Regions from separate parts of the Streptomyces ortus genome, predicted to be linked through region 1. Evidence: riboswitches for the same ligand, from Rfam matches in the RefSeq annotation. Region 1 holds a riboswitch; each other region holds the start of a gene.
The links. A riboswitch is a leader RNA that binds a small molecule or an ion and turns the genes downstream of it on or off. The one in region 1 is predicted to bind cobalamin.
Positions count from the first base shown of each region.

Region 1 (9,355 bases):
GCGGGGGTGCCGGTAGTCGGCGGTGACCTGCTCGGCGCCGGGCAGGGCCTGGTAGACCTGGTTGGCGATGGTCCAGCCGACCTGGATGTCGGGGTGCGCGGCACGGACGGCCTTGACGGCCGCGTGGTGGGCGGCGATGACCGCGCGGGTGGTCTCCTCGTCGGGAGTCGGCAGTCCGGCGGGCGGGAAGCCCTGGTTCCCGGTCTTCGCGAGGCCGGCCATGACAGCGATCATGTTGGGCTCGTTGATGGTGCACACGTGCCGGACACCGTCGGCGATGACGGGCGCGCACTCCTCGACGTACCGCGCGAAGAGTTCGACGGCGCCGTCGGCCGTCCAGCCGCCGAAGTCCTCGAACCACTGCGGGACGGTGAAGTGGTGCAGGGTGACCATCGGGCGCAGACCGCGGGCGAGGGCGCCTTCGACCATGCGGCGGTAGTGGGCGATCTCGGCGCGGGAGAAGATGCCGCGGACCGGTTCGATGCGGGCCCACTCGATGCTGAACCGGTAGTCGGTGAAGCCCAGTTCGGCGAGCAGGTCCATGTCCTGCTCCCAGCGGTGATAGCTGTCGCAGGCGTCCAGGCTGGGCTCGGCGATCCCGGCGGCGGGGTCGTGCTCCTTGCGCCACCAGTCGCTGTTGACGTTGTTGCCCTCGATCTGGTGGGCGGCGGTGGAGGCGCCCCACAGGAAGCCGTCGGGGAAGCGGGTGGTGGAGTGCGTCATCGTCCGTTTCTGTCTTTCTGGTGTGGGGGTGGGAGTGGGAGCCGGGGCGGTGGTGGCACGGCGATCCGGCCCGGGGGTCGGCGGAGGGGCCGATCGGCCGGCGGGGGCGGGAAGCCGGGAGAAGGGGGTGCGCGGAATCCGGGCGGCGAGGCGCCTGGCGGGCACGGCGGCCCTGGCGGCCCCGGTGGGCTACTTCAGGCCCGCCGTCGCGATGCCCTGGGTGAAGTGCCGTTGCAGGACGGCGAAGACGGCCAGGACCGGGAGTACGACGAGGAGGGAGCCGGCCATCAGCATGCCGTTGCCGCCGCCGACCGTGCGGTTGGGATCGTTGGCGAAGGTCGCGAGCGCCACCGGCAGCGTGTACTTGTCCGGGTCGTTGGTGGCGATCAGGGGCCAGATGAAGTTGTTCCAGGAGCCGAGGAAGGTGAAGATCGTCAGTGTCGCGAGGGCGGGCTTGACCAGCGGGATCACGATCCGCCAGAAGATGTACCACTCCCCCGCGCCGTCGAGGCGGGCCGCCTCGAGCAGTTCGTCGGGCACGGACTGCATGAACTGCCGCATGAGGAACACCCCGAACGCACCCGCCGCGAAGGGCAGCACCAGTCCGGCGTATGTGTCGATGAGGCCGAGGCCGTTCATCAGCACGTACAGCGGCAGGATCATGAGGTTGCCGGGGACCATCAGGGCGGCCAGCACGAGCGCGAAGACCTTGGAGCGCCCGGTGAAGTCGAGCTTGGCCAGCGCATAGCCCAGCATGGAGCAGAACAGCAGATTGCTGACGGTCACCAGGACGGCCACGATCAGCGAGTTCAGGAAGTACTGCGGCATGTCGAGCTGGTCGAGCAGGGCCGTGAAGTTGTCCAGCGTCCAGCGGGAGGGGATCCAGACGGGCGGGTTCGCCGTGAGGTCCTGCTTCGTCTTGAACGCGGACAGCGCCATCCAAAGGAACGGGGCGGCCATCACCAGCAGGGCGACCGAGGCGATCACGTACAGCAGCGGGGTCCGTCCCCGGCCGGTGCGGCGGCGGACCGGGCGCGCCGGGCGGACCGGGGCCTCGGGGGTCTTCTCGACGGTCTCGGCGGTCATCGGGTGTTGTCCTTCAGCAGTCGGAGCTGGAGCACCGTGATGCCCATGATCACGACGAACAGGACGTACGCCATGGCGCTGGCGTAGCCCATGTGGAAGAAGTTGAAGCCCTCGCGGTACATGTCGAGCGACACGGTGAGCGTGGAGTCGGAAGGGCCGCCCTGGGTCATCACGAAGGGCTCCTCGAAGACGTTGAGGTAGCCGATGGTGGTGATGACCGTGGCGTACAGGAGGGTGGGTCGCAGCAGGGGGACGGTGATGCCGCGCAGTTCCTGCCAGGCTCCGGCGCCGTCGAGGCGGGCCGCCTCACGGACGTCCGCGGGGATGGCCTGGAGGCCGGCGATGCACAGGACCATGACGGTGCCCAGGTTGCGCCACACCGCCATGGTGATCAGGGACGGCATGGCCCAGGTCTCCGAGCCGAGGAAGTCCGGTGCGGTCAGGCCCACTTCGGTGGCGAGGGAGACGATCAGTCCGTCGGAGGGGTCGAGCACGAAGCGCCAGACGACGGCCACGGCGACGATGGTCGTGACGACCGGTGCGTAGAAGCCGACGCGGAACAGGGTGCGGGCCCGGTGGATGCCGTTGTTCAGCAGGATCGCCGCGAGCAGTCCGAGGACGATGGTCGCGGGCACGCCCACGACCACGAAGTAGCCCGTGTTGAACAGGGCCTTGAGGAACTTGTCGTCCTGGAACAGCCGGGTGTAGTTGTCCAGGCCGACGAACTCCGCCTCCAGCGGGCGGGTGACGTTGCGGGCCCCGAAATCGGTGAAGCTCATCAGGAGCGTGGCGACGATCGGGAAGAGCATGAAGACGCCGAACAGCACCAGGAACGGGGTGGAGAACAGCCAGCCGGTCAGATTGTGCTTGCTGAGCGAGCGGTTGCCGCGGCGGTCGCGACCGGTTCCGCCGCCACCGTGCGGGCTCTTGTCGACGGCCGCCGCCTGCGGGGCGGCCGGTCCTGTGGTGAGGGACATGAGGGGGACTCTCTCCTACGGCCTCCTACTGCACGAGGCCTTCGATCTCGGACTGGGCCTTGTCCAGCGCTTCCTTCGCGGAGGACTTGCCCTGGGTGACCGACTCGATGGCGGTGTCCACCTTGGAGGTGATCTCGGTCAGCTTGGGCTGGGAGGGGGTGGCGCGGGCGGTGTCCATCTGCTGCCGCCACACCTGCATGGTCGGGTCGTCGGCGAGGTCGCCGCTCGTCCAGGCCTCGGTGTTGGCGGGCAGGTCGTTGGTGCGCTCGAACCAGTCGGCCTGGCCCTTGGCACCGGTGAGGTAGGCGACCAGTTCCTTGGCGGCGGCCTTGTGGTCGCTGTCGGCGGAGATGGCCAGGCTGGAACCGCCGGCCATGGACACGGACGCCTGGTCGGCGGGTACGGGGGCGACGGCCCACTTGTCCTTGAGGTCGGGGTAGTTCTCGTCGATGAGGTTCGTGAGCCAGGGGCCGCCGAAGAACATGGGTACGGCGCCGGTGTTGAAGTCCTTGGTGACGTCGTAGCCGGGGCGTACGGACTTCTCGCTCAGGCCCTTGTCGAAGTAGCTGCCGTAGTTCTCCAGTGCCTTGACCGCCGCGGCGGAGTTCACGGCGGCCTTGCCGTCGTCGTCGATGATGGCGCCGCCGGCGGAGTACAGGAACTGGTAGAAGCTCTGCACGGTGTCGAGGCCGCCCGGCTGGATGGACAGGCCCCACTTGGTGCCGGCCTTCTTCTGGTACGCCTCGGCGGCACTGCGCAGCTCGGCCATGGTGGCCGGGGCCTTCTCGATGCCCGCCTTCTTGGCGAGGTCGGTGCGGTAGAAGAGCACGCGCGTGTCGACGTACCACGGGGCGCCGTAGGTCTTGCCGTCGTACGTACCCTGCTGCCAGGCGGCGGGGAAGTAGTCGGTCTCGTGAATGGTCTTGGTGTCGACCGGCTCCAGGACGCCCATGTCGGCGAACTCACCGAGGTAGCTGCCGCCCATCTGCATCACGTCGGGGAGCTTCCCGGCGGCAGCGGCGGCGACCAGCTTCTGGTGGGCCACGTCCCAGCCAATCGGGGTGACCTTGACCGTGAGGTTGGAGTGGGACTTCTCGTACTCCTCGGCCACGTCGCCGAGCTTCTCCCCCTCCGTGCCCATCGCCCACACGGTCAGGGTCTGCTTGGCGTCTGCTGCCACGCCCGCGCCACCCGAGCCGCCACAGGCGGTGAGGGTGAACGCGGACGCCAGGGTGAGTGCGATCGACCCGGTTGCGACGGCGCGGTTCATGGGCGGCTCCTCCTTGAGCTTCACGGTCGAGCTTGACGGCTGTGGTGCACGACCGAGGTGCGTGACTCGGCCTCACGACCGGACTTTCACGATGTATGCGCTGCCTGTAAGCGCATACATCACTCTGTGGCAGCGGTTCCTGGCCTGGCAAGAGGGGACTTGGTCACACTCCCGTAACGGGCGGGACATGCGAGGGGCGGTTCGCGGTGGGGCCTGGCGGCTTCCGCGGGTACGCGGTCGGCGCGTACGAGGGCGCGCGTGGACGAGGCGCGCCTACGGGGGGGGCCACGGGTACGCGGGCCGCCGGTGCGGGGTAGGGCGCGACGCGCTCGGTGGCAGGGGTGCGGCTTTGCCGGCGCTACCGTGCGGCGGGCCCGTACACGAAGGTCACCACGGTCACCATGCTCCCCATGGGCACCACGGTGATCATGGTTTCGTCGTCGGGCGCGGCCACAGCGGACGTCGGGGACGTCGGGGAAGCCTGCGTCGGCGTACGCCCTCCGTGGTCCCGGTCCGTGGTCGGGCGGGCGGGCGGGCGTCAGCCGAGCGTCGGGATGGCTGTCGTGTCCTCGCAGCCGCAGCTCGCCCGGCGGACCACGCCGACCGGCAGCATCAGGGAGACGGGTTCGCGCGGCGGCTGTCCGCCCAGCCGTCGTACGAGCAGGTCGACGGCCTCCTCCCCCATGCGCACCATCGGCTGCCGCACGGTGGTCAGCGCGGGGCGCACCATGCGGCTCAGCGGAATGCCGTCGAAGCCGGTCACGACGACGTCGTCGGGTACGCGCAGGCCACGGCGTTCGAGTGCCTGGAGCGCGCCCACCGCCATCTGGTCGTTGGCGAACACGAACGCCTCGGGCCGACCGCCGTCTCCCTCACACAGCAGGCCTGCGGCGCGGGCACCCTCCGCCTGGGTCATCATCGGCATGCGCAGCGCCGGTGCGGCGGCGCCCTCGACTCCCGCCTCGGCGCAGGCCCGGCGGAAGCCCCGGAACCGCGCCTCGACATCCGGTGAGTCGTCCACGAGTCCCACGTAGGCGAGGCGGCGCAGCCCGTGGTCGTGGATCAGGTGCCGGGTCAGCTCGTACTGGCCGTCCTCGTTGGCGACCTCGACGTGGTCGAGATGGTCCAGGGAGGGGTCCTGTGCGCGGGGTCCGGCCAGCATCACCACCGGCCGGCGCCGGGAGATCGCTTCGAGTTCTTCCGTCGGCACCGTGCGCGCCATCACGGCGAAGCCGTCCACCCGGCCGGCTACCTGGGCCACCAGGCTCTCCGGGCCCCCGGCGAGGGAGGCCGCGATCAGCAGCGCGTACCCGTGCCGGCGGGCCGCGCGTTCCATGCCCCGGATGATCTGGTCCGAGTAGAGCATCGCGGCGTCGTCGTCCTCGGCGCCGACCGTGTCGGGGTCGGAGTAGTCCGGGAAACACAGGCCGAGGACCCCGGTGGAACGGCTGGCGAGGCCACGGGCGTTGCCGCTCGGCACGTATCCCAGCTCGGTCGCCGCCGCCAGGACGCGTTCGCGGGTGGCGGCGCGTACGGAGTCGGGGCTGCGGTACACCCTGGACACCGTGGCGATGGACACTCCGGCGCGTTCGGCCACGTCGTACACCGTGGGAATCGCGTTCACGATGCGGCGCCGTTCATGGGTCGGGCCCCCGTCTCTGGTGATGCATGTATGTCGATGAAAGCGCATTCACCCTAGAGGCGGGCAGGTCGGTGAGGCAACCGGGGCCCGGCGCCGGACATGTGCGTGCCCGCACCGGCCCCGCCGAGCCGTGCGAACTCCGCCGCCACATCGCGGGCGCTGCCCGATGCCGGGTCCGGGTCCGGGTCCGGGATCCGAGGTGAGCTCCATACGTATGCGGATGCGGATGCGGATGCGGATGCGGATGCGGATGCGGCGGTAGCATCCGTCCGCATGGACATGGTCAGCAAGGTGACGCGGGAAGTCGGCCCATGACCCACCGCGTCACTTTCGTCTCACCCGCGACGAGTTCGTCGCTGCGTGCGGCGCGCTTCGACGACGGGGCCTCGATCGACGCCGGCGCGGCTGCCCGCGCCCGTGCCGTGGGCGCGTCGCTCCCACCGGTCACGCGCGCCGTGGTCTCTCCCTCGGTGCGCTGCCGGGAGACGGCCGCCGCCCTCGGCCTGGACGCGGTGGACACGGCGGAGTGGGCGGGACTGGACGTGGGGCGCTGGCGCGGCCGTACGCTCGCCGAGGTCGGTGCGGCCGAACCGGAAGCCGTGGCCCGCTGGCTCGCCGATCCGGCCTCCGCGCCGCACGGCGGTGAGTCCGTGGCGGACTTCCGCGACCGGGTGGCGCGCCTGCTGGAGTCCTCCTCCGCCACGGACGGCCGTACGCTCGCCGTCGTCGAACCAGAAGTCGTACGAGCCGTGGTGGCCCATGTGCTGGCAGCGCCGGCCGCGGCCTTCTGGCGGATCGACGTGCCGCCGCTGTCCGCCACCACGATCAGTGGACGCGGCGGCCGGTGGAACCTGCGGGTCGGGCAGCCACTGGACGCCGGCCCGGCCACGGACCTCTGACTGCGGCCGGTCAACAGCGGTCGGCGCGCGACCGGTCAGTGCGGGGCCGGTGTCGCCGTATCCCCCGCGACCGTGGCGCGTTTCGGGTGGAGCAGCCGTTCGGCCAGTGCACCGAAGACGAGCCCGAAGGCCGACCACAGCGTGATCTGCAGGGCGAGGGCGGAGAGCCTGAACCGCCACAGCAGGGCGGCCGGGAAGTCACGGGGCACCTCGTTGACCGCGGGCAGGAACGCGTACGCCAGTCCGATCAGGACGACGAAGCCGAGAACGGCGACGACGGTGGCGTACCAGGTGCCCAGTTTCGGTGCGAGCCGCTTGCCGACGATCACCGCGGCGACGGCGAGGAGTACGCCCAGCACCATCATGAGGAGATAGAGGGTGGTCCGCTTGCCGATGGTGTCGGGGTCACCGACCGCGGGCGGGTTGGCCGGGTACTTCAGGAACGGCACGACGTAGACGGCGACCAGCGCGGCCCCCGAGAGCAACAGCGCCGTGGCGCGGGGGCCGAAAGGGCCGACGCGGCCGAGGGCGAAGCAGTAGGCGAGGGCGGTGATGCCACCGAAGGCCACCCCGTAGACCAGTACGCCGGTGGCGAGGCCGGCGGTGGACTGCAGGCTGCGCGAGACGAGTTCGGCCTCGTGCTCGTGCGCGGCGGCGTGGGACTCCTCGAAGCCGATGGCGCTGTCGACGTTCGGTTCACCGAGGAAGTAGGCGACGACCAGGGCGAGCACGCCGGCGGCCAGGCCGGCGAGCATGCCCCGCACGAGAAGGTTTCTCACCGTTGCGGAGTTCATGGGTGCGCGGGCCCCTCGTCAGTGGCAGGGGAAGCCGAGCAGGTGACGTGCGTCGTGGACCCATTCGTGGACGTCCCCGCCGGAGACGACGGAGGTGGCGCCCTGTTCGGCGCCGACGAAGTACAGCAGGAGCAGCATCAGGACGCCGATGAAGACCGCCCAGGGAGCGATGTCCCTCAGCGGCAGCTTGGCGGGCACGACAGGGGTGGTGCTCGGCGGGGCGACATGCTGCGCCATCGCGGGGCCTCCTCCGGGAACTCGCGTCCCATCTCGGTGGTGCACAGGACGACGGCCCCGGGTCTGACTCACGGGGTGCTCCCCTGGGGGAGTCACGCCGTTCACAGTGGCGCGACCGTGCCGGATTTCCACCGGCTTCCGTGCTGCCGTCGTCGGTATCCGAGAGACGCTACCGCTCGACGGGTGCATGCCCAAGAGCGGCGGCCGACAAGAACCCGCTCACACCGAACACTTACCTCTCAGAGCCCCAACCTCATCTCAGGCCCCACCTCAGGCCCCGACTCGGGCCCAGCTCCGGATCTGTCTCGGGTCCTGCCTCGGGTCCTGCCTCGGGTCCTGTCTCCGGGCCCGTCTCCAGTTCCAGCTCCGGGCCGCGTTCGCCGAGCGGCTCGAAGAAGCGTTCCACGTCGCCGTCGGTGACTTCGGCGAGGGTGGCCGGCGACCAGCGGGGGGTGCGGTCCTTGTCGATGACCTGGGCTCGGATGCCCTCGACCAGGTCGGGCGTGGTCAGGGCGGCGCAGGAGACGCGGTACTCCTGCCGCAGCACGCGCTCCAGCGAACCGAGGCGCCGGGCGCGGCGTACGGCGGTCAGGGTGACCTTCAGCGCGGTGGGCGACTTGGCGAGCAGAAGCTCCGCGGTCTCCTTCGCCACCGGATCACCGTGGTCGAGCAGCCGCCGGACGATCTCCTCGACCGTGCCGGCGGCGAAGCAGGAGTCGGTCCACTCCCGCTGCCCGGCCAGCTCCCCCTCCGGTGCGGGCCGCGCGTGCCGGTCGAGCGCTCCCCGGACTGGCAGCTCGGCGAGGTCGTCGAGGAGACCGGGAAGCGACGCCGACGGTACGTGGTGGTCGGCGAGCCCGCACATCAGGGCGTCCCCGGCCCCGATCGCCTCACCCGTCAGCGCCAGGCGGGTGCCCAGTTCGCCCGGAGCGCGGGAGAGCAGGTAGGTGCCGCCGACGTCGGGCACGAAGCCGATGCCGGTCTCGGGCATGGCGATCCTCGACCGTTCGGTGACGACCCGGACGCCGCCGTGCGCGGAGATGCCGACGCCCCCGCCCATGACGATGCCGTCCATGACGGCGACGTAGGGCTTGGACCAGCGGGCGATACGGGCGTTGAGGCGGTACTCGTCGCGCCAGAACGCGGCGGAGGCGGTGCCGTCCCCGTCCCGGGCGTCGTCGTGGATGGCGCGGATGTCGCCGCCCGCGCACAGGCCGCGCTCCCCCGCTCCGGTGACGACGACCGTCTCCACGGCGCTGTCGTGCTCCCACGCGGTCAGCGCCTCGTCGACGCGCCGCACCATGGCGTGGGTGAGGGCGTTGATGGCCCTCGGGCGGTTGAGGGTGAGGTGGGCGGCCCGGCCGGCCGTGTGCAGCAGGACCGAGTCTTCGCTGCCGGTCATCCGCATACCTGCGTCAGGCCGCGGGCCTCGATGTCACGCATGAGTTCGTCGGTTCCTTCCGGGATACGAGGGGCGCATAGGTCGCAAGCGATCTTCTCAAGTCCGCGTGCGCCCGGGCGGCCCGGGGCAGCGCGACGGCCCCGGGACTCCTGGAGGAGTCCCGGGGCCGTGACGTGCGTGACGGGTGCGGCTCAGACGTGCGGGCCGCCCGTGCCGTAGTACGTGCCGAGTTCGTCGCGGTAGCCCTGGTCGCCCAGGTGCTTGTCGCGGTCGAACTCCGGCGCGTCCTTGATCTGCTGCTTGGTGCGGTCGACCACGATCTTCT
Region 1 is NZ_JAIFZO010000002.1:7,984,034-7,993,388, reverse strand. It holds gene K3769_RS38030 (glycoside hydrolase family 1 protein) at 1-723, opposite strand, end outside; gene K3769_RS38025 (carbohydrate ABC transporter permease) at 913-1,809, opposite strand; gene K3769_RS38020 (carbohydrate ABC transporter permease) at 1,806-2,786, opposite strand; gene K3769_RS38015 (sugar ABC transporter substrate-binding protein) at 2,812-4,056, opposite strand; gene K3769_RS38010 (LacI family DNA-binding transcriptional regulator) at 4,595-5,680, opposite strand; gene K3769_RS38005 (histidine phosphatase family protein) at 6,010-6,597, shown strand; gene K3769_RS38000 (CbtA family protein) at 6,633-7,391, opposite strand; gene K3769_RS37995 (CbtB domain-containing protein) at 7,410-7,628, opposite strand; cobalamin riboswitch at 7,665-7,794, opposite strand; gene K3769_RS37990 (enoyl-CoA hydratase/isomerase family protein) at 7,882-9,030, opposite strand; gene K3769_RS37985 (ribosome maturation factor RimM) at 9,222-9,355, opposite strand, start outside.

Region 2 (9,355 bases), 7.0 Mb from region 1:
CCGGGTCGTCGTCGTACGCGAGCCGCCGCCGCACGACCTCCACCCGCTGGTCGGGTTCGCGCGAGGCCGCCACCTCGACGGTCAGCCCGAACCGGTCGAGCAACTGCGGCCGCAGCTCGCCCTCTTCGGGGTTCATGGTCCCGACCAGCAGGAACCGCGCGGCATGCCGTACGGAGACGCCCTCGCGCTCCACGTACGAGGCACCCATCGCCGCCGCGTCGAGCAGCAGGTCGACCAGGTGGTCGTGGAGGAGGTTGACCTCGTCCACGTACAGGAGTCCGCGGTGGGCGTCGGCCAGCAGGCCGGGCTCGAAGGCCTTCACGCCCTCCGCGAGCGCCCGTTCGATGTCGAGCGCGCCGACCAGGCGGTCCTCGGAGGCGCCGACGGGCAGTTCGACCATCCGCGCGGGACGCGGCACACCCGGGCCCACCTCGTGGGGGCCGTCCGGGCAGGCCGGATCGGGGGCGTGCGGCGCGCAGGAGAAACGGCAGCCGGGGACGACGTCCACCTGCGGCATGAGCGCCGACAGCGCGCGCACGGCCGTGGACTTGGCGGTGCCCTTCTCACCGCGGACGAGCACACCGCCCACCGCGGGGGAGACGGCGTTCAGCAGCAGGGCCAGCCGCAGGTCGTCCTGACCGACCACGGCCGTGAACGGAAACGGGGTACTCACTGGTTGTCGTCCTCCAAATAGCCCATACGGACTTCGACTTCGTGGCCCAGGCGGGCTTCGCGCACGCTCATACGGGCGCCCCCGGTGGGATGAAAGGCAGTCCGGCCGGTGCGCCGGACTCGATGAGCCGCCACAGCGCGTCCGTGTCCGCGTGTTCCTCGATCAGGTCGCCCAGCCGGTCGAGCTGCTCCTCGCGCAGCCCCTCGAACGAGGTGTCGGCGGCCGGTACGAAGCGCCGCCCCGCCGCTGCCGCCACCTCGCGCAGGAAGGCACGCCGGAAGCCGTCCGACTCCAGCGAGCCGTGCCAGTGCGTCCCCCAGACCGCGCCGACCCGGCAGCCGTCCAGGAAGGGCTCACCGCCCGTCACTTGGGCTACTCCGTGATGGATCTCGTACCCCTGGACGGGTTCGCCGAGCGCCTCGCCGACGGGCCGGGTGAGGGTCTTCTCCCGTGCGAACCGCACGCGTACGGGGAGGAGTCCGAGGCCGTCGACGGCGCCGGCCCTCGACTCGACCTCGTCCTCGATGTGTTCGCCGAGGAGCTGGAAGCCGCCGCAGATGCCCAGCACCGGGCGCCCTTCGGCGGCCCTGCGCACCAGGGCGTCCGCGAGGCCGCGCCGCCGCAGCCACTCCAGGGCCCGGACCGTGCCCCGGGTGCCGGGTACGACGACCAGGTCGGCGTCCACCAGTTCCTCGGCGCGGTCCACGAACCGTACGACGACGCCCGGTTCGGCGGCGAGGGCGTCCAGGTCCGTGAAGTTGGACATCAGCGGGACCGCGCAGACGGCGACGCGCAGGATGTCCTCGCCGACGGGGGAGGAGACCTCGGACTCGCGCACCGCCCCCCGCAGGGACACCCTGAGCCCGTCCTCCTCGTCGATGCCGAGCCCGTGCCGGAAGGGCAGAATGCCGTAGGTGTGCCGCCCGGTGAGCCCGCGCAGCATGTCGACGCCGGGTTCGAGCAGCGAGACGTCCCCGCGGAACTTGTTGACGAGGAACCCGGCGACCAGCTCCTGGTCCTCGCGCGACAGCAGCGCCACCGTCCCGAAGAACGAGGCGAAGACCCCGCCGCGGTCGATGTCCCCGACCACGAGCACGGGCAGCCGGGCGTTGCGCGCGATCCCCATGTTCACGATGTCGGTGCGCCGCAGATTGATCTCGGCGGGACTGCCCGCCCCCTCACAGATCACCGCGTCATACGTGCCCCGCAACTCGGCCAGGCAGTCCAGCACGGTGCCGAGCAACGCCTCCTGGCGACCGCCGTGGTAGCCGCGCGCGCTCAGCTCGCCCACGGGCCTGCCCATCAGGACGACCTGGCTGCTGCGGTCGCCACCCGGCTTGAGCAGGACGGGGTTCATGAGCACGGAGGGCTCCACGCGGGCGGCCTGCGCCTGCATGGCCTGCGCGCGCCCGATCTCGGCGCCCTCGCGTGTGACGAACGAGTTCAAGGACATGTTCTGGGCCTTGAAGGGCGCCACCTTCACACCCCGGCGCACCAGCCACCGGCAGATCCCGGCGGTCACGACGCTCTTGCCCGCGTCGGAGGTCGTCCCGGCGACGAGCAGCCCGCCGCCCGTTCTCCCGCCCGTTCCCGCGTTCATGCCGTACGCCCCTTCGCCTTCGACAGCACTGACGTGGCGAGCAGCCGCCCGGCGGCACTCGCGCCCATCGCGAGCAGGCTCACGCGGCGCGAGAGCCGCACGGCCCGCTCGATGTCCCCGACCCGCACGGCCCGCCCCGGACCATTGAGCACGGGCCGGTGCTCCACCCGTCCCGCGTACGAGAGCGTCCCGCCGAGCCGTACCCCGAGCGCGCCCGCGAACGAGGCCTCCACGGGCCCGGCGTTGGGACTCGGATGCCTGGCGGCGTCGGCGCGCCAGGCGGTGGCGGCCCCGCGTGGATCACCCCCCGCGACGGCGGCGAGGGCGGCGGTCAGCCGGGCGCCGGGCCACCCCACCACGTCGTCGAGCCGTGCGGAGGCCCACCCGTACCGCCGGTGTCGGGCCGACTTGTGCCCCACCATGGCGTCCAGCGTGTTGACGGCCCGGAACCCCACCAGCCCGGGCACGCCCGCGACCGCGCCCCACACCAGGGCGCCCACCACGGCGTCGGAGGTGTTCTCGGCGACCGACTCGACCACCGCGCGGGCGATCCCGTCGGCGTCCAGCGCCTGCGGGTCGCGCCCGCACAGATGCGGCAGCCGCTCCCGGGCCACCTCGATGTCCCCGGCGGCCAGCGCCCCGCCGACGGCCCGCGCCTCACGGCCGAGCGAGGTCCCGCCGACGACGGCCCAGGTGGTGGCCGCGGTCAGAACGGCGGAGGCGACGGGGGAGGAGCGCAGGGAACGCTCGGCGGCCACGGCGAGGCAGACGGCGCCGCCCGCGCACACGGCGGTGTGCAGTGCGCCCCAGCCCCGGTGGTCGTGCCACAGGGCCCGCTCGACGGCTCCCGCGGCCCGCCCGAACGCGGCGACCGGATGCCCCCGGCGTGGATCGCCGAGCAGCAGGTCGGCGAGGAGGCCGGCGGCGGCGCCGGACGCGAAGACGCGATCGGCACGCATCGGTTCAGCCCGCCGTCGCGTGCGGCGGAACTGCCCTGCCGGGCACCCTCGTACCGGGCCCGGGCACACTGGTCCACAACAGACGGCCGCGCATGGCGATATGTCCTCACTCAGGGTGTCCACGCCCTGGTTCGACGAGACCGACGGCGAGAGTTCCTGGCTCCCGGGGGGATCGATTCCCCGGTGACAGTGGCGGGACCGCGCCGGATTCGCACCGGCTTCCTCTTCTGCCGACGTACATGGCCCCGGCAGTCCACCACGGTCCGAGAACAACCGTCAACTTGCCGTTGACCTGCGGCGGGAGAGTGTGCTGAGCCCCACACACGGACACGAGCAGGCCCCGCCGACCAGGTGGTCGACGGGGCGGTCCCGTTCGGAACGGACGTGCTGCGAGGGTCAGGCGACGATCAGATAGATCCCGTACGCCACGGCCGCCGCGCAGGCGGCGAAGCAGGCGTACGCGCCGGTGACCGCGAGGGGAGCGGAACCCCCCTCCGCGGCGGCCGACTCGCGCTTGGTGAGGCCGACGATGCCGAGGGTGAAGAGGCCCACGAGGGCGACGGTGGCGATGAGGCTGACTCCGAACACGGAGCCGAGGGCTGCCCAGTCGATCTTCATGAGGTTCGTTCCTTACACCGTGGCCGGACGGACGGGCTCGACGTCCGGGCCCGGGATGGTGGTCTTGAGGTCGTCGGCCGCGGCGACCGGACCGGCGGGAGGCGGGGTGACGGCGGCGATCGCGGTGGTCACGACGCCCGCGGGCTCGTGGTCGTCGTTGACGTTGTCGACGGTGACGGGCTGGCGGCGGGAGAGCGTCCAGATGACCGCGGAGCCCGCGATCAGCAGCGCGCCGGTGAGGACGATGCCCCAGGTGCCCTGCTTGGTCAGGAACTCGGCGCCCGCGCCGACCAGACCGGCGGCGGGGAGCGTGAGGCCCCAGGCGACGAACATGCGGGTCGCGGTCGACCAGCGGACGACACCGCCCTTGCGGCCCAGGCCCGAACCCATCACGGCGCCGGAGCAGGACTGGGTCGTCGAGAGGGAGAAGCCGAGGTGCGAGGAGGCCAGGATGACCGTCGCGGCGCTGGTCTGGGCGGCGAAGCCCTGCGGCGGCGCGAGGTCGGTGAGGCCCTTGCCCATGGTGCGGATGATGCGCCAGCCGCCCAGGTAGGTGCCGAGCGCGATGGCTATACCGGCCGAGACGATGACCCACAGGGGAGGGTTCGAGCCGGGCGCGAGCACCCCGCCGGTGACCAGGGCCAGGGTGATGATGCCCATGGTCTTCTGCGCGTCGTTCGTGCCGTGGGCCAGCGAGACCAGGCCCGCGGAGGTGATCTGACCCGCGCGGTAGCCCTTGGAGGTCGCCTTCTCACCGGCTCCGCGGCTGATCCGGTAGGTCAGCCGGGTGGCGAGCATCGCGGCGAGTCCGGCCACCACGGGTGCGGCGATCGCCGGCAGGAGGACCTTGGTGATCACGGTCGAGCCGTTCACCGAGGACCAGCCCGCCGACATCACCGCGGCGCCGATGAGGCCGCCGAAGAGCGCGTGGGACGAACTGGAGGGCAGACCCAGGAGCCAGGTCAGCAGATTCCACAGAATGGCGCCGACGAGCGCCGCGAAGATCACTTCTGTGCGGATGCCCTCTTCGTTGATGAGGCCGCCGGAGATCGTCTTGGCGACCTCCACGGAGAGGAAGGCACCGACGAGGTTCAGTACGGCGGACATGGCCACCGCCGTCTTGGGCTTCAGCGCGCCGGTCGAGATGGTGGTCGCCATCGCGTTGGCAGTGTCGTGGAAACCGTTCGTGAAATCGAACACGAGAGCGGTCACGATCACGATTCCGAGGAGGAGCGTGATGTGTTCCATTTACCCAGGCTTCTGTTGGACGACAGTGGCATGGGGAACGTAAGCAACCTGGATGAACGGAAGATGAACTGAGTCGGGCGGTGGGGTGACCCGATGGAGGTGTCGGCATTCCGCTTGTGTCGAAAGGGCGGCAAAGAGCGTGCGGCGGCGCCGAACGGTGTCGAACGGAAGCGGAATCCCTGGTTCCGCCACCCCGGCTCACCCCTTCGCGAGAGCCTTCAGCTGTGACAGCGAACCGTTGAAGAGATTCTGGTCACCCGGCAGGCTGCCCTTGTTGTCGTACTGCCAGAACGTCCAGTACTTCCAGCCCGAGGGCAGCGGCCCCGCGCTCGCGCTGTAGCGGGCCAGCCACAGCGGATGGTTCGCGGCGAAGGCGGCGCTGTTGCCCGTGCACGTCTTCCACCACGTGTAGGTCGTGTAGATCACGGGACGGCGGCCGGTCTGCCGCCGCACCTCGTCGCTGAAGGCCCTGATCCAGCCGACCATCCCGTTCTTGCTCAGCCCGTAGCACTTCTTCTTCTTGTCGTAGGGGTTGTACTCGATGTCCAACGCGGGCGGCAGCGTCCGGCCGTCCGCCCGCCAGGCGCCGCCGTTGCGTACGAAGTAGGCGGCCTGCTCGGTGCCCGACGACCTGTTCGGCAGCGCGAAGTGGTACGCGCCGCGGATGATGCTCGCGTCGTGCGCGCCGTCGTACTGCTGGGCGAAGTACGGGTTGCGGTACGTGGTCGACTCGGTGGCCTTCACGTAGACGAACGCGGCGCCCCCGCTCTTCGCGCTCGACCAGTTCACGTTCTTCTGGTGCGAGGACACGTCGTGCCCCTTGGGCTTGCCGGCGGCCGTGGCCGGCACGTCGGCGAATGCGGTGCCGCCGAGCGCCAGCGCCGCCACGGAGGCGGCGACGAGACGGACGCGCTGACGGGACGATGTGCGATCACTGACCATGTCTCCCCCGGATTAGTACCTGTATATGACCTTTCGGACGTGCGGGTTCCGTCCTTCAGTGCTCTCGCCCGAACGGAGCAGGGCCCGAGCGGCTGGCAGGATCACGGCATGGCTGAGCAGCGGCGGGACGCAGGGGACGGACGAGGCGCGGGGGAGCGGGGCGCGGGCCGGCCCGAGGAGGCGGAGGCGGAGACACTGGAGCGGGCGTGGGGCGACCTGGTGGCCACGGCCCGCCGGACGGTGTCCGACGGACTCGTCGTCGGCACCTCGGGCAACGTGTCCGTGCGCGTGGGCGACACCGTCCTGGTCACCCCGACCGGGGTGCCGTACGACCGGCTGCGGCCCGAGGACGTCTGCGGCGTCTCCCTGGACGGCCGGCGCGTGCTCGGTTCACTCGTTCCGACCAGCGAACTGCCCATGCATCTCGCCGTCTACCGAGCCACGGACGCGCGTGCCGTCGTCCACACCCACGCCGTGCACGCCACGGCCGTCTCGACCCTCGTCACCGAGCTGCCCCTCGTCCACTACATGTCCGCGGCCCTCGGCGGGCCCGTCCGGGTCGCGCCCTACGCCACCTACGGCACGGCGGAGTTGGCCGAGAACACGCTCCGGGCCCTGCGGGACCGCACGGCCTGCCTCCTGCAGAACCACGGCACCCTCGCCCACGGCGCCACCCTCGACCAGGCCTACGACCGCACCGCCCAGCTCGAATGGATGTGCCGCGTGTGGCTCACCGCGTCGTCCGTCCCGGGCCTCACCCCCACCCTGCTGACCGAGGACCAGGTGACACGGGCGGGCGAACGCCTGAAGGGATACGGCCAGCCGTGACGCGCCTGCCCCCGCGGGCCCGTCTGTCCTCGCTGACAGGCCTGCCCCCGCCGGTCCGTCTGTCCTCACCGACCCGCCTGTCCTCACCGACCCGGGGGTCACCCGTGTCGCCCGTCCACTGGCCGACGGCGGGCTCGATCAGGAGACTGGACGGGTGCGCACAGTGAAACCGACGACCGCAGCCCTCACCACCGCCCTCGCCGTGGCCGTGGCCGGCGCGGCCGGTGTCGCCGCCGGCCGCTTCGCCGGCGACGCCGCCCTGAAGGCGGCGCCGGGCCGGCCGCTGCCCACCGAACCCCGGCTCACCGTGCACGCCACGGCCGCGGGCCAGATCACCCTGACCCGCGCCCTCGCCTCCCGGCGCCCCGGCGTGTACGGCCTCGTCGGCCACGGCAGCCACGCCGTCGTCGGCCCGCTCCTGGCCGGGGCCGCGCACACCGCCGACACGGTGGTACGGCGCCTGGAGCGCGTCACCCACGGCACGCTGCAACCCGGCGACAAGGTGTGGTTCACGCCCGGCGTGCACGTCGGCGACCCGGGCACCGCCCTCGGCCTCCCCTTCACCGACGTGGACATCCAGGGCGAACTGGGCAGCCTGCCCGCCTGGTTCGTGCCCGCCGCCCGTGACACCTGGGTGATCACCGTGCACGGCCTCGGCGCCACCCGCGAACACCCCATGAACCTCTTGGAGTTCCTGCACCACCAGCAGTTCCCCGTCCTCGGCCTCGCCTACCGCGGGGACGCCGGGGCGCCGCGGTCCCCGGACGGCCTGAACCATTTCGGCGAGACCGAGTGGCACGATCTGGACGCCGCCATCCGCTTCGCCGTGCGCCACGGCGCCGAACGGGTCGTGCTGTACGGCTGGTCGACCGGCGCCACCATGGCGCTGCGCGCCGCCGGGCACTCCGGCCTGCGCGAGCGGATCTCCGGACTCGTCCTGGACTCGCCGGTCCTGAGCTGGGAGACCACCCTGCGCGCCCTCGCCAGGGCCCGCCGCACCCCGGGCGCCCTGCTGCCGCTGGCCGTCCGCGCCGCACAGGGCCGCACGGGCCTGGGCCGCGACCGCGTCGAGGGCGCCGCCGACCCGGTACGTCTCAAGGTGCCCACCCTCCTCCTGCACGGCCCCGACGACACCGTCGCCCCCTGGGGACTCTCCCGCCGCCTCGCGGACCACCGCCCCGACCTCGTCACCCTCCACACGGTCCACGACGCCCCGCACGGCGCCATGTGGAACGCCGACCCGGCCGGTTACGAAGAGGCCCTCCGCCGCTTTCTCACCCCACTGATGTGACCGCCTCCCCGCCCCGGCCGCGAAGCTTCCGTTTAACCGTGTACCAGTGGCCGAAATCCTCCCGGAGCCCCTGCCGGGGCCGGTGAGCGGACCGCCGCTGTGGCCTCCTGTGGCATTCCGTTTGGGTTTTCGGACCGTCAACCGGAAGACTGCCCCCGTGACGTCCCGTATCCCGCGCGACTCCAGGCTCCGACTCGTCCGCCCGCGAACCCTGGCCGCCGCCCCCCGAGCGATGACCCAGAGGCCCGCCCGCCGACCTGCCCCCCGCCCACCGGAGGGCACACCGGCACCGGCGGAACTGGCCCGTATGGCGCGCGCCGTGCTCGCCGGCGCGGCCCGGGTCGCCCGCTGGGCCGACGCCACGCTGGGCCCCGCCCCCGGGCCCCGCCGGGAGCGTGACAGCGCGGCCCCCGGCAGCGGTTCCACGGAGAACGGCGACTCCGGAGGGGAGAGCGGCCCCGGGGCGAAAGGCACACTCTCCGACGCGATCGCCCAACAGGCCGCCACCGATCTGTCCCTGACCCCGGATCAAGTACGGGCGGACTGGGACATCGCACGGCTCGCCGGCCTCATCGAGGTGCACGGCGACACCGCGCGCCCCGGCTGGCGCCTGCGTGCCTGGAACCGCGACGACAGCGCCGTACTGCGCGGCTGGGTCGCCTTCTTCGACGCCTGGTCGATCGCGCATCCCGGCCCCGACGGACAGGAGCCCTCCGCCGTCGCCGAGGTCGTCTCGGCGATGCCGCAGGTGCTCTCCTTCCTCCAGCTGTCCGCCGGCCCCGTCCCCGTCCCGCAGCTCCTCGACCTGCTGGAGCAGCGCGTCACGGAACTGCGCACCGAGCGCTGCGAGATCCCCTACGGACCGCAGCCCGGCCCCGTCGACAGCTCGGAGAGCCCGGCCGAGGACTCCGCGCCCGAGGACACCGCGCTCGCCCCCCTCCTCGACTGGGCGCTGCACGCCCTCGCCGCCGTCGGCGCGCTCACCTGCGCCGACGGCCAGGCCACGCTCACCCCGCTCGGCAGCTGGGCCGTGTGGGTCAAGCTGGAGCAGATCTGCGTGGCCGCGCAGAGCCCCGCCGGGAACATCGAGCAGGGCGCCGAGGACATGCTCCGCGGCTGCGCCCAGCTCAGACCCAACGCGGCCCGCGCCGAGTACCGCGCCTGGCTCGCCGCCCGCCCCGTCGGCAGCGCCGTCA
Region 2 is NZ_JAIFZO010000002.1:1,018,387-1,027,741, reverse strand. It holds gene K3769_RS07790 (putative cobaltochelatase) at 1-673, opposite strand, end outside; gene K3769_RS07785 (cobyric acid synthase) at 741-2,273, opposite strand; gene K3769_RS07780 (cobalamin biosynthesis protein) at 2,270-3,232, opposite strand; cobalamin riboswitch at 3,364-3,505, opposite strand; gene K3769_RS07775 (hypothetical protein) at 3,629-3,850, opposite strand; gene K3769_RS07770 (inorganic phosphate transporter) at 3,863-5,098, opposite strand; gene K3769_RS07765 (lysozyme) at 5,297-6,040, opposite strand; gene K3769_RS07760 (class II aldolase/adducin family protein) at 6,149-6,868, shown strand; gene K3769_RS07755 (alpha/beta fold hydrolase) at 7,023-8,159, shown strand; gene K3769_RS07750 (hypothetical protein) at 8,317-9,355, shown strand, end outside.
Region 2: another riboswitch for cobalamin. It lies ahead of K3769_RS07780 (cobalamin biosynthesis protein); the one in region 1 lies ahead of K3769_RS37995 (CbtB domain-containing protein).

Region 3 (9,355 bases), 7.8 Mb from region 1:
ATCCTGGTCGCCGACCCCGCGGCCGGGCCGTACGCCGTGTCGCTGGGCGTACTGGCCTTCGTGGGCCTGGGCGGACTCGGCGCCGCGGCCCTGCTGCCCCGGCAGCCGACCGGCCCGTAGACACGCTCGTACCGGGCCGTAGACCCTCTTACCGGACTACCGGACTACCGGACTACCGGACTGCCGGACTGCCGGACTGCCGGACTGCCGGACTGCCGGACTGCCGGACTGCCGGACTGCCGGACTGCCGGACTACCGGTCCTCGGACCCTCGTACGGGTCCGTCACCTGCCGTGGTGGCGGACTGCGGTGGCGAGGACGAGGTCATGGACCGACGCACGGTGCCCGCTCACCGGAATCCACAGCAGCCCCAGGGGGAACACCAGGCACAGCGCGGCGCGTGAGAGGGCGCGGAGGACGCCCAGCGGCCGGCCCGAGCGGGCGGTGACGCGCAGGCCCAGCAGCCGGTCGCCCACGGTGCTGCCGGTCATCACCCAGCTGCCGGCGAGGTAGAGCACGGCGATGGTCCAGCCGCACAGCCCGGAGAGCCAGGCCGGCGGGTCGGGCAGCCGGAACGGCGGTCCGGTGACGACCAGCCGCAGGGCACCGGCCCCGAGCCGCGCGGCGAGTCCGAGCCCGGCGACCACGAACGCGTCGACCAGGCTCGCCAGGGTGCGTGACACGAGTCCTGCGGCCTCCTCCGGCGGGCCCGCAGCCCGCTCCGCCCCCGTCATGGTGCCCCGTCACCGAGCCTGCTCGCGGGACGGGCCGGCCACCGAAACGGGACCCTGACCCTGTTCCTGTCCTTGGTCCTGCCCCCGTTCCTGATCCGTGTCGGGTCTGCGCAGGAGGCGGTCGGCGATGCGGTCCACCATCCGGTCGGCCCGCATGCTCCGGGCCCGGAGCCCGCGGACGGTCTCGTCGGCCAGTCCGCCCCCGGTGTCGCGGACGATCCGGCCGAGGTCGATCTCCTCCAGCACGTCCTTGGTGAGGACGGCCAGATCGATACGGGCGAGCACGGCGTCGAGATCCAGCCGGGACGCGATCAGGTCGACGTCGACGCGCTCGGCGACCCGGTTCACGTCCACGCGGGACACGAGCTCGTCCAGGTCCAGCCGGTCGACGACCGCGGCCGTCAGCCCGCGGATCAGCGCGTCGGTGGCGTCGGCGGCGGCCCCCACGGCGAACCGCGCGAGGCGTTCCGCGGTGTCGAAGGGATGAAGAACGCGGTGCCAGGTCATGGTGACAGCGCACCTCCGACGGGGTGCGGGCGCATCATCCGCTGCGGGTGAACCGCAGGTCGACGGCGGTGGGGCGAAGATCACAGGCCGGCGAACTCTTGGGCGGACGGGACGCTGAGTACGGTGTGCGGGTGCCCAAGAGCAGGAACACGTTCTCGTCCCGGCGGAGCCGCCTCGTCCAGCGGGCCGTCCATGCGGGCTGGGCCTGGGTGCAGCGGACCGGCGCGGTGACGGCCGAGCGGCCGGGACGGCTGCGGTTCGGCGCGATGGGCGCGGGCACCAGGCTGGCCTTCCCGCAGGGCACGGTGTTCGGCGAGCCGTGGATCCACCTGGGCGACCACTGCATCATCGGCGAACAGGTCACGCTGACCGCCGGGTTGATGCCGGATCTCGACCTCGGCGCCGAGCCCATACTGCGGGTCGGCAACGGTGTCGTCCTGGGGCGCGGCAGCCATGTCATCGCCGACACGACGGTCACGATCGGCAGCGACTGCTACTTCGGGCCGTATGTGTACGTGACGTCCACGAACCACTCGTACGACGATCCGCAGGTGCCCATCGGCAAGCAGTGGCCGCGGATGGAGCCGGTGGAGATCGGCCCCGGCTGCTGGATCGGCACCGGGGCGGTGATTCTGCCGGGGGCGCGCATCGGACGGAACGTGGTGGTGGCGGCCGGAGCGGTGGTACGCGGGGTGGTTCCCGACCACGCGGTGGTGGCCGGGGCGCCGGCCCGCGTGGTCCGCAGCTGGACCCCGGCCGAAGGCTGGCAGCCCCCGCTGCGCACCCCGGCCCCGACCCCGATCCCCGACGACATCACCCCGGAACAACTGCTGGCCCTGGCCGAACTGGACGCGAAGAGCCTCGAAGCCCTGAGAGCGACGGAGAACGCCCACGAGTAAGGGGCGCGGGGAACTGCGCACGCCGGCCCCGACGTGCCCGCGCCCATCGACGGGCCTGTGGTGTGGCCCCGTAAGGGGCGCGGGGAACTGCGCACGCCGGCCCCGACGTGCCCGCGCCCATCGACGGGCCTGAGGTGTGGCCCCGTAAGGGGCGGGGGAACTGCGCACCCCCGCCCCGGCGCGCCCGCACCCCAGTACAGTTCGGTGGACAATCCGGTGCACCCCACCGCAGTTCAGTTCACCAGACTCTGTCATCCATGATATTGGACGGAATGTGTCGGACCTCGACCTCCTGACCCAGTCACTGGCGCGCAACGTCAAGCGATGGCGCACCGAGCGCGGCTTCACCCTCGACGCCCTCGCCGCCCGCGCCGGGGTCAGCCGCGGCATGCTCATCCAGATCGAGCAGGCCCGCACCAACCCCAGCCTCGGCACCGTCGTCAAGATCGGCGACGCGCTCGGCATCAGCGTCACCACCCTGCTCGACTACGAGCAGGGCCCGAAGGTCCGGATCGTCCCGGCGGAGCAGGCCGTACGGCTCTGGCACACCGACGCAGGCAGCTACAACCGGCTCCTCGCGGGCACCGAGGCACCCGGCCCGCTGGAGATGTGGGACTGGCGGCTGATGCCGGGCGAGGGCAGCCCCTCGGACCCGCACCCCACGGGCACGGTCGAACTCCTCCACGTCACGAAGGGCGAACTGGCGCTCACCGTCGACGGCACGGAGTACCGCGTCCCGGCCGGTTCCAGCGCCTCCTTCGAGGCCAACACCCCCCACACGTACGCCAACGCGGGAGACGTACCCGCGGAGATGATCATGGCGGTGTCGGTCCCCGGCGTGCACTGAGGCGCTGCACCGACGCCCTGCGCGGACCCCCCCGGAAGGGGTGGCCGAGGCACTGGGCGGGGCCGTTCGCGCGGCTGTTAGCGTGCCGTCATGCGCGCACCCATCGGACACTTCGACGACGTCTCGCCCGCCACCGAACGCCTCGACGTGCTGACCCGCCCGGTCGCCGACGCCGTACGCGACTGGCACGGCGGCGTCCCCGCCGAGCAGATCGTGTACGTCGACACCGAGCCCGAATGGGCCGACACCGCCACGTTCCTCGAACACTACGGTCCGGAACTCCTGGACAGGTCGGCGAACTGCGTGGTCGTCGCCGGCAAGCGCGGCGGGGAGACCACGCTCGCCGCCTGCGTGGTGCTGTCCGCCACCCGCGTCGACGTGAACGGCGTGGTCCGGCGGCAACTCGGCGCACGCAAGGCGTCGTTCGCGTCGATGGACACGGCGACCGGTGAGACCGGCATGGAGTACGGCGGCATCACCCCGGTCGGACTGCCCGCACACTGGCCGGTGTTGGTGGACTCGGCCGTCGTCGACCTGCCGTACGTGCTGGTGGGCAGCGGCCGGCGGCGCGGAAAGCTGATCCTGCCCGGCAAGGCCTTCGCCGAGCTGCCGAACGCCGTGGTCCTGGAGGGGCTCGGGAACGCCTGACCGCTCAGGCCGGCCCCGGCGCATGGTGGGCCAGCGCCAGGTGGGGGTCCGGCTCGCCCGGCGCGGGCGACGGGTCGGCGTGCACCAGGGCCGCGGTGAGCCCCGGTACGGCGTGCAGGAGGGCGTGTTCGGCCGCGACCGCCACCCGGTGGGCCGCGCGGACGCTGGACTCCCCGTCGACGACCACGGCCACCTCGGCGCGCAGCCGGTGGCCGATCCAGCGCAGCCGCAGTTCGCCGACCCCGCGCACGCCCGGCACCTCCCTCAACGCCCGCTCGGCCGCGTCGAGCAGGGCCGGGTCGACCGCGTCCATGACCCGGCGGAACACCTCGCGCGCGGCGTCCCGCAGCACCAGCAGCAGGGCCGCCGTGATCACCAGTCCGACCACCGGGTCCTCGAGCTGCCAGCCGATCGCCGCGCCGCCCGCGCCCAGCAGCACGGCGAGCGAGGTGAAGCCGTCCGTCCGCGCGTGGAGCCCGTCCGCGACCAGCGCCGCCGAGCCGATCGCGCGGCCGACGCGGATGCGGTAGCGGGCCACCCACTCGTTGCCCGCGAAGCCGATGACGGCCGCGGCGGCGACCACCGGCAGCCGCTCGACGGGGTGCGGATCGAGCAGCCGGTCGATCGCCGTCCAGCCCGCGAAGACCGCGGAGGCCGCGATCGTCAGCACGATCACGAGTCCCGCCAGGTCCTCGGCGCGGCCGTATCCGTACGTGAACCGGCGGTCGGCCGCCCGCCGCCCCAGCACGAAGGCGATGCCGAGCGGTACGGCCGTGAGCGCGTCCGCCGCGTTGTGCACGGTGTCGCCCAGCAGCGCCACCGAGCCGGAGAGGGCGACGACGACCGCCTGGACCGCGGCGGTCGCGCCGAGGACGGCCAGCGAGATCCAGAGCGTACGGATACCGCGGGCGGACGACTCCAGGGCGGGGTCGACCTTGTCGCCGCTCGTGTGGGAGTGCGGGGTGAGGAGGTGGGCCAACCGGTGCCGGAGCCCGCGCTCCGGCCGGGACGGACCCCCGGAGCGGCGCCCGTGCTCGTGCCCATGTGGATGCCTGTGCCCATGGTCATGCCCGTGTTCTCCGTCGTGCCCGACGCCGTGCTCGGTGCTCACCAGGTCCCCTTTCCGGGATGCCCCTGCGGATGTCCGTGCGTCTGTCCCGGCGGATGTCCGTGAACGAGGTGGACTCGACCGCCTAACCGAGCCATTATGTGCGTATGAGCGCACGCATGCACCTGTCACCTGCGCACGATGAGCATCCGCGTACACCGGGCGAGGAGCAGTTCGCCCTCGCCGCCGAACTTCTCGCCCTCCTGGGTGATCGCACCCGTCTCGTCCTGCTGCACGCCCTGGCCGAGGGCGGGGCGGACGTCACGACCCTCACGGAGCGGTGCGGGGCCGCCCGCCCGGCGGTCAGCCAGCACCTGGCGAGGCTGCGGCTCGCGGGGCTCGTCAACACACGCAAGGAGGGCCGCCGGATGATCTATTCGCTGCGGGACGGGCATCTGCGGCGCGTCGTGGACGAGGCGCTGAATCTGGCCGACCACCGGCTGAGCGACAGGCCGGCGCACGATTGAGGGGTCCTGGGCACCGGTTTGTTTCGGGTGGGGGCGCCGGGTACTCGGGGCGTGGGACCCCGCTCGCCTCCGGGCGAAGGAGGCGCGAGAGGGGGATGCTGAGGAAGACGGCACCGCGGCCCGGCCCGTGCTTCCGACCGCTGTCGGGTGTCCGTCCCCTCCCCTCGGTACGACTCAGGAACGGTACTGCCATGAACAGCGACGCAAGTGTCCGCAGCGACGTCGTCTCCAGCCACTCGGTCGCGGGAGCCCCGTGCTGGGTCAGTCTCACGGCGCGCGACCAGCAGGCCGCCGAGGACTTCTACCAGGCGGTGCTCGGGTGGCGGTTCCGGACGACCGCGCTGATGGACCGGTTCCGGATCGCCTACGCGGACGGGGTGCCGGTCGCGGGCGTCGCGGCCGTGGCCACGACGTGGCAGATGGCGGTCGCCTGGACCCCTTACTTCGCGGTGGACAGCGCCGACGAGGCGGTGGCCCGGGGCCAGGAGCGCGGCGGTACGGCGGCGGTCGGCCCCATCGGCTTCCCGCCCGGCCGGGCGGCCCTGCTGGCGGACCGCGACGGAGCGGTCTTCGGCATCTGGGAGGGCCAGCTCGTCGCCGGCTGGGAGACCTGGCGCCGGGCCGCCCCCGCCTTCCTGCGCCTGCACACGCGCAACGCCTTCGACGCCGCGATGTTCTACGGCGAGGTGCTGGAGTGGGCGACCTCGCGGCCCGGCTGCTGCGAGGTGCACTACGACGGTGACGAGGTCGTCCTGCGCAGCGACGGCGACGTGGTGGCCCGTATCCACTCCGGCGCGGTGGAGGCCGCCCCCGATCCCACGATCCGGCCCCACTGGCAGGTCCACTTCGCGGTCACGGACGTCGAGGCCTGTGTCGACGCGGCGCTGAAGCACGGCGGTACGGTCCGGGACGGCGCGACCACCACGGAGGCGGTGCTGAGGGATCCCGACGGGGCCCAGTTCACGGTGACGTCGAAACCGCAGGCCTGAGGAGGCGGGCGGAGCGGCCGGTAACGGGCCGCACCACCGGAATAACCGCCTCCGGCTCGAAGAAGCCTATGTGTGACCGGAATTGACCGACATGGAATTCCGTTGGCTGCGATTGCACGAAACCCCTTGCTGACGGTCCGTCATGGCGCGTACATGTGTCCCCGCAACAGTCGTATTCCGGGGGGATGTTGGCATATGCAGGGCACGGTCGACGGATTCAGCTATGGAATGATCACGCCGCTCACGGCCTATGTCATGGCCTGTCTGGGGGCCGCCCTGGGCCTGCGCTGCATCACCCGGTCCCTGCGCGACGACCGGTCCTGGAGACCGGGCTGGCTCGCGCTCGGGGCGGCGTCGATCGGCTGCGGCATCTGGACGATGCACTTCATCGCCATGATCGGATTCCAGGTCGAGGAGAGCCGCATCCACTACGACACCGGCCTGACGATCCTCAGCCTCGCGGTGGCGATCGCGGTGGTCGGTCTCGGCGTCCTCGCCGTCGGCTGTCGCGGCGCGAACACGGCGACCCTGCTCGTCGCGGGCACGTTCACCGGCCTCGGGGTCGCGGCCATGCACTACATAGGCATGGCCGCCATCCGGCTCAACGGCGACCTGCGCTACGAGGTCCGTACCGTCGCGCTCTCCGTCCTGATCGCCGTCGTCGCCGCGACCGCCGCGCTGTGGGCGGCGGTCGCCATCCGCGGCTTTCTGACCAGCCTGGCGGCCGGCCTGGTCATGGGCGTCGCCGTGACCGGGATGCACTACACGGGCATGGCGGCCGTCAGTGTGCATCTGCACGTCGCGGTAGGCACACCGGACTCGGGAGACCCGGCCCACTCGCTGCTGCTGCCGATGCTCATCGGCCCGGTCCTCTTCCTGGCGCTCGCGGGGGTGGTGGTGATGTTCGACCCGATGCTGGTCCTCGGGGACGGCGACTGGAACCGGGCCGCGTCCCGCCGCCGCACACCCGCCCCGAACACGCAGCCGCCCACCTGGTCCGGCTCGGCGTTCGACGCACGGCCGGGGACGGACCGGCGCGGGTACGGGCCCGGGACCCCGGGGCGCCGCGACAGCTGAACGCGACCGCCGTTCCGGCCCGACTTTCCCGACCCCGCCGGCCCGCGGCCGGAGCCGTCCGCCCCGCCGGTTCAGCCCAGGCGGGGGATCTCGATCGCCGGGCAGCGGTCCATGACCATGTCGAGGCCGGCCGCGCGGGTGCGGTCGTACGCGGCCTCGTCCAGCACGCCGAGCTGGAACCAGACGGCCTTGGCGCCGATGGCCACGGCCTCGTCGGCGACCGGGCCCGCCAGGTCGCTGTTGACGAACACGTCGACCACGTCCACCTCGAAGGGGATGTCCGCCAGGGAGGCGTACCCCTTCTCCCCGTGGACCGTCTCGGCCTTCGGGTGGACGGGGACCACGCGCTTGCCGAAGCGCTGGAGCACCTCCGCCACGCCGTACGCGGCACGCCGTTCGTTCGACGACAGGCCCACGACGGCCCAGGTGTCGCCGCTCTCGGTGAGGATCTTGCGGATCGTTGCCGGGTCGCCGTACACGATGGACCTCCTGCGGATACGAGTGTGCTTCTCGCGCCGGACAACAGCGGGCGGGGCACGCTGATTCCCGCCGCCCGGCTCCCCGCGCCGCAAAGGCGCGGAAACCGTCGTGATAGCTTGCGCAGGCCAGTCGAACCCATGTACGTGGGTCAGGGAATCCGGTGGGAATCCGGAGCTGACGCGCAGCGGTGAGGGTGACGGGCGGGGCATCGGCCACTGGATCGGATCGACGGTCCGGGAAGGCGCCTCGTCCGGGTGAACCCGAGTCCGAAGACCTGCTGGCGGCCTCCGCGGTCCCGAGACGGCGGGGGAGCACCGTACGACCGGGCTCCGCGTTCGAGCCCTCGACGTCTGAGGAACTTCCGTGCCCATCGCACGCCCCGCCCGCCCTGTCGCCCTGCTCGTTTCCGGGATCGTCCTGCTGACCGGCTGCGGCGGCGCCGACTCGCCGGCCGGCGGCGGGACCTCCGCGGCGGCCGTCACCCTGGACAACTGCGGCCACACCGTCCGCGTGGAGTCCCCGCCGCGCAAGGCCGTCTCCCTGAACCAGGGCACCACCGAGATCCTGTTCTCGCTGGGCCTCGCCGACCGGATGGCCGGCACCGCCACCTGGACCGATCCGGTGATGAAGGGCCTGGAGAAGGCGGACGCGAAGGTCAAGCGGATCGCCGACAACAACCCGTCCTTCGAACGGGTGCTGGACGCCGATCCCGACTTCGTCGCCGCCTCGTTCGTGTCCACGCTCGGCAAGGGAGGCGTCGCCACCCGCGAGCAGTTCGAGAAGCTCGGCGTACCCGCGTACGTCTCGCCCTCCGACTGCGCGGGCAAGGACAACACCGGAGACGGCGACGGCGCCCGCGAGAAGGCCCTCGGCATCGACGCGATCTACGGCGAGATACGTGACCTGGCCGAGGTGTTCGGCGTCGAGGAGCGGGGCGAGAAGCTGGTCGCCGAGCTCCGGCAGCGCATGAAGAGGGCCACCGCCGGCATCGACGCCTCGGACGTCTCCCTCCTGTACTGGTTCGCCAACTCCGAGTCGCCCTACATGGCGGGCTGCTGCGGCGCCCCCGGCATCATCACGCGGGCGTTCGGCGCGCAGAACGTCTTCGACGACACCCATGAGGAATGGCCCCAGATCAACTGGGAGACGGTCGCCGACCGCGACCCCGACGTCCTCGTCATCGGCGACCTGACCCGCAAGTCGCAGACCGCCGAGTCCGCGAGGAAGAAGATCGAGTTCCTGGAGTCCGACCCCGTCACCAAAAACATGACGGCCGTGAAGAAGAAGCGGTACGTGCTGCTCAGCGGGCAGGCCATGAACCCGACCATCCGTACCGTCGAGGGCGTCGAACAAGTAGCCGCCGCCCTGCGGGAGTTCGGGCTCACGGGGTGACCCGCCGGGGCATACGGCCGCGCGTGGGCCCGCTCTGCGCGGCAGGCGCGGCCCTGCTCGTCGCCTCGGTCGCTCTCGCCATCACCATCGGCCCCGCGGACATCGGCGTCACCGACGTCTGGTCCGTGGTCGCCTCCCACCTCGGCTGGGGGAGTACGGGGCTGAGCCCCATCCGGGAGGGGATCGTCTGGCAGCTGCGGCTGCCGCG
Region 3 is NZ_JAIFZO010000002.1:218,427-227,781, reverse strand. It holds gene K3769_RS03870 (MFS transporter) at 1-120, shown strand, start outside; gene K3769_RS03865 (RDD family protein) at 284-682, opposite strand; gene K3769_RS03860 (hypothetical protein) at 743-1,240, opposite strand; gene K3769_RS03855 (acyltransferase) at 1,372-2,139, shown strand; gene K3769_RS03850 (helix-turn-helix domain-containing protein) at 2,414-2,986, shown strand; gene K3769_RS03845 (YbaK/EbsC family protein) at 3,077-3,634, shown strand; gene K3769_RS03840 (cation diffusion facilitator family transporter) at 3,639-4,745, opposite strand; gene K3769_RS03835 (ArsR/SmtB family transcription factor) at 4,850-5,209, shown strand; gene K3769_RS03830 (VOC family protein) at 5,401-6,198, shown strand; gene K3769_RS03825 (MHYT domain-containing protein) at 6,394-7,275, shown strand; gene K3769_RS03820 (CoA-binding protein) at 7,347-7,754, opposite strand; cobalamin riboswitch at 7,865-8,051, shown strand; gene K3769_RS03815 (ABC transporter substrate-binding protein) at 8,119-9,147, shown strand; gene K3769_RS03810 (FecCD family ABC transporter permease) at 9,144-9,355, shown strand, end outside.
Region 3: another riboswitch for cobalamin. It lies ahead of K3769_RS03815 (ABC transporter substrate-binding protein); the one in region 1 lies ahead of K3769_RS37995 (CbtB domain-containing protein).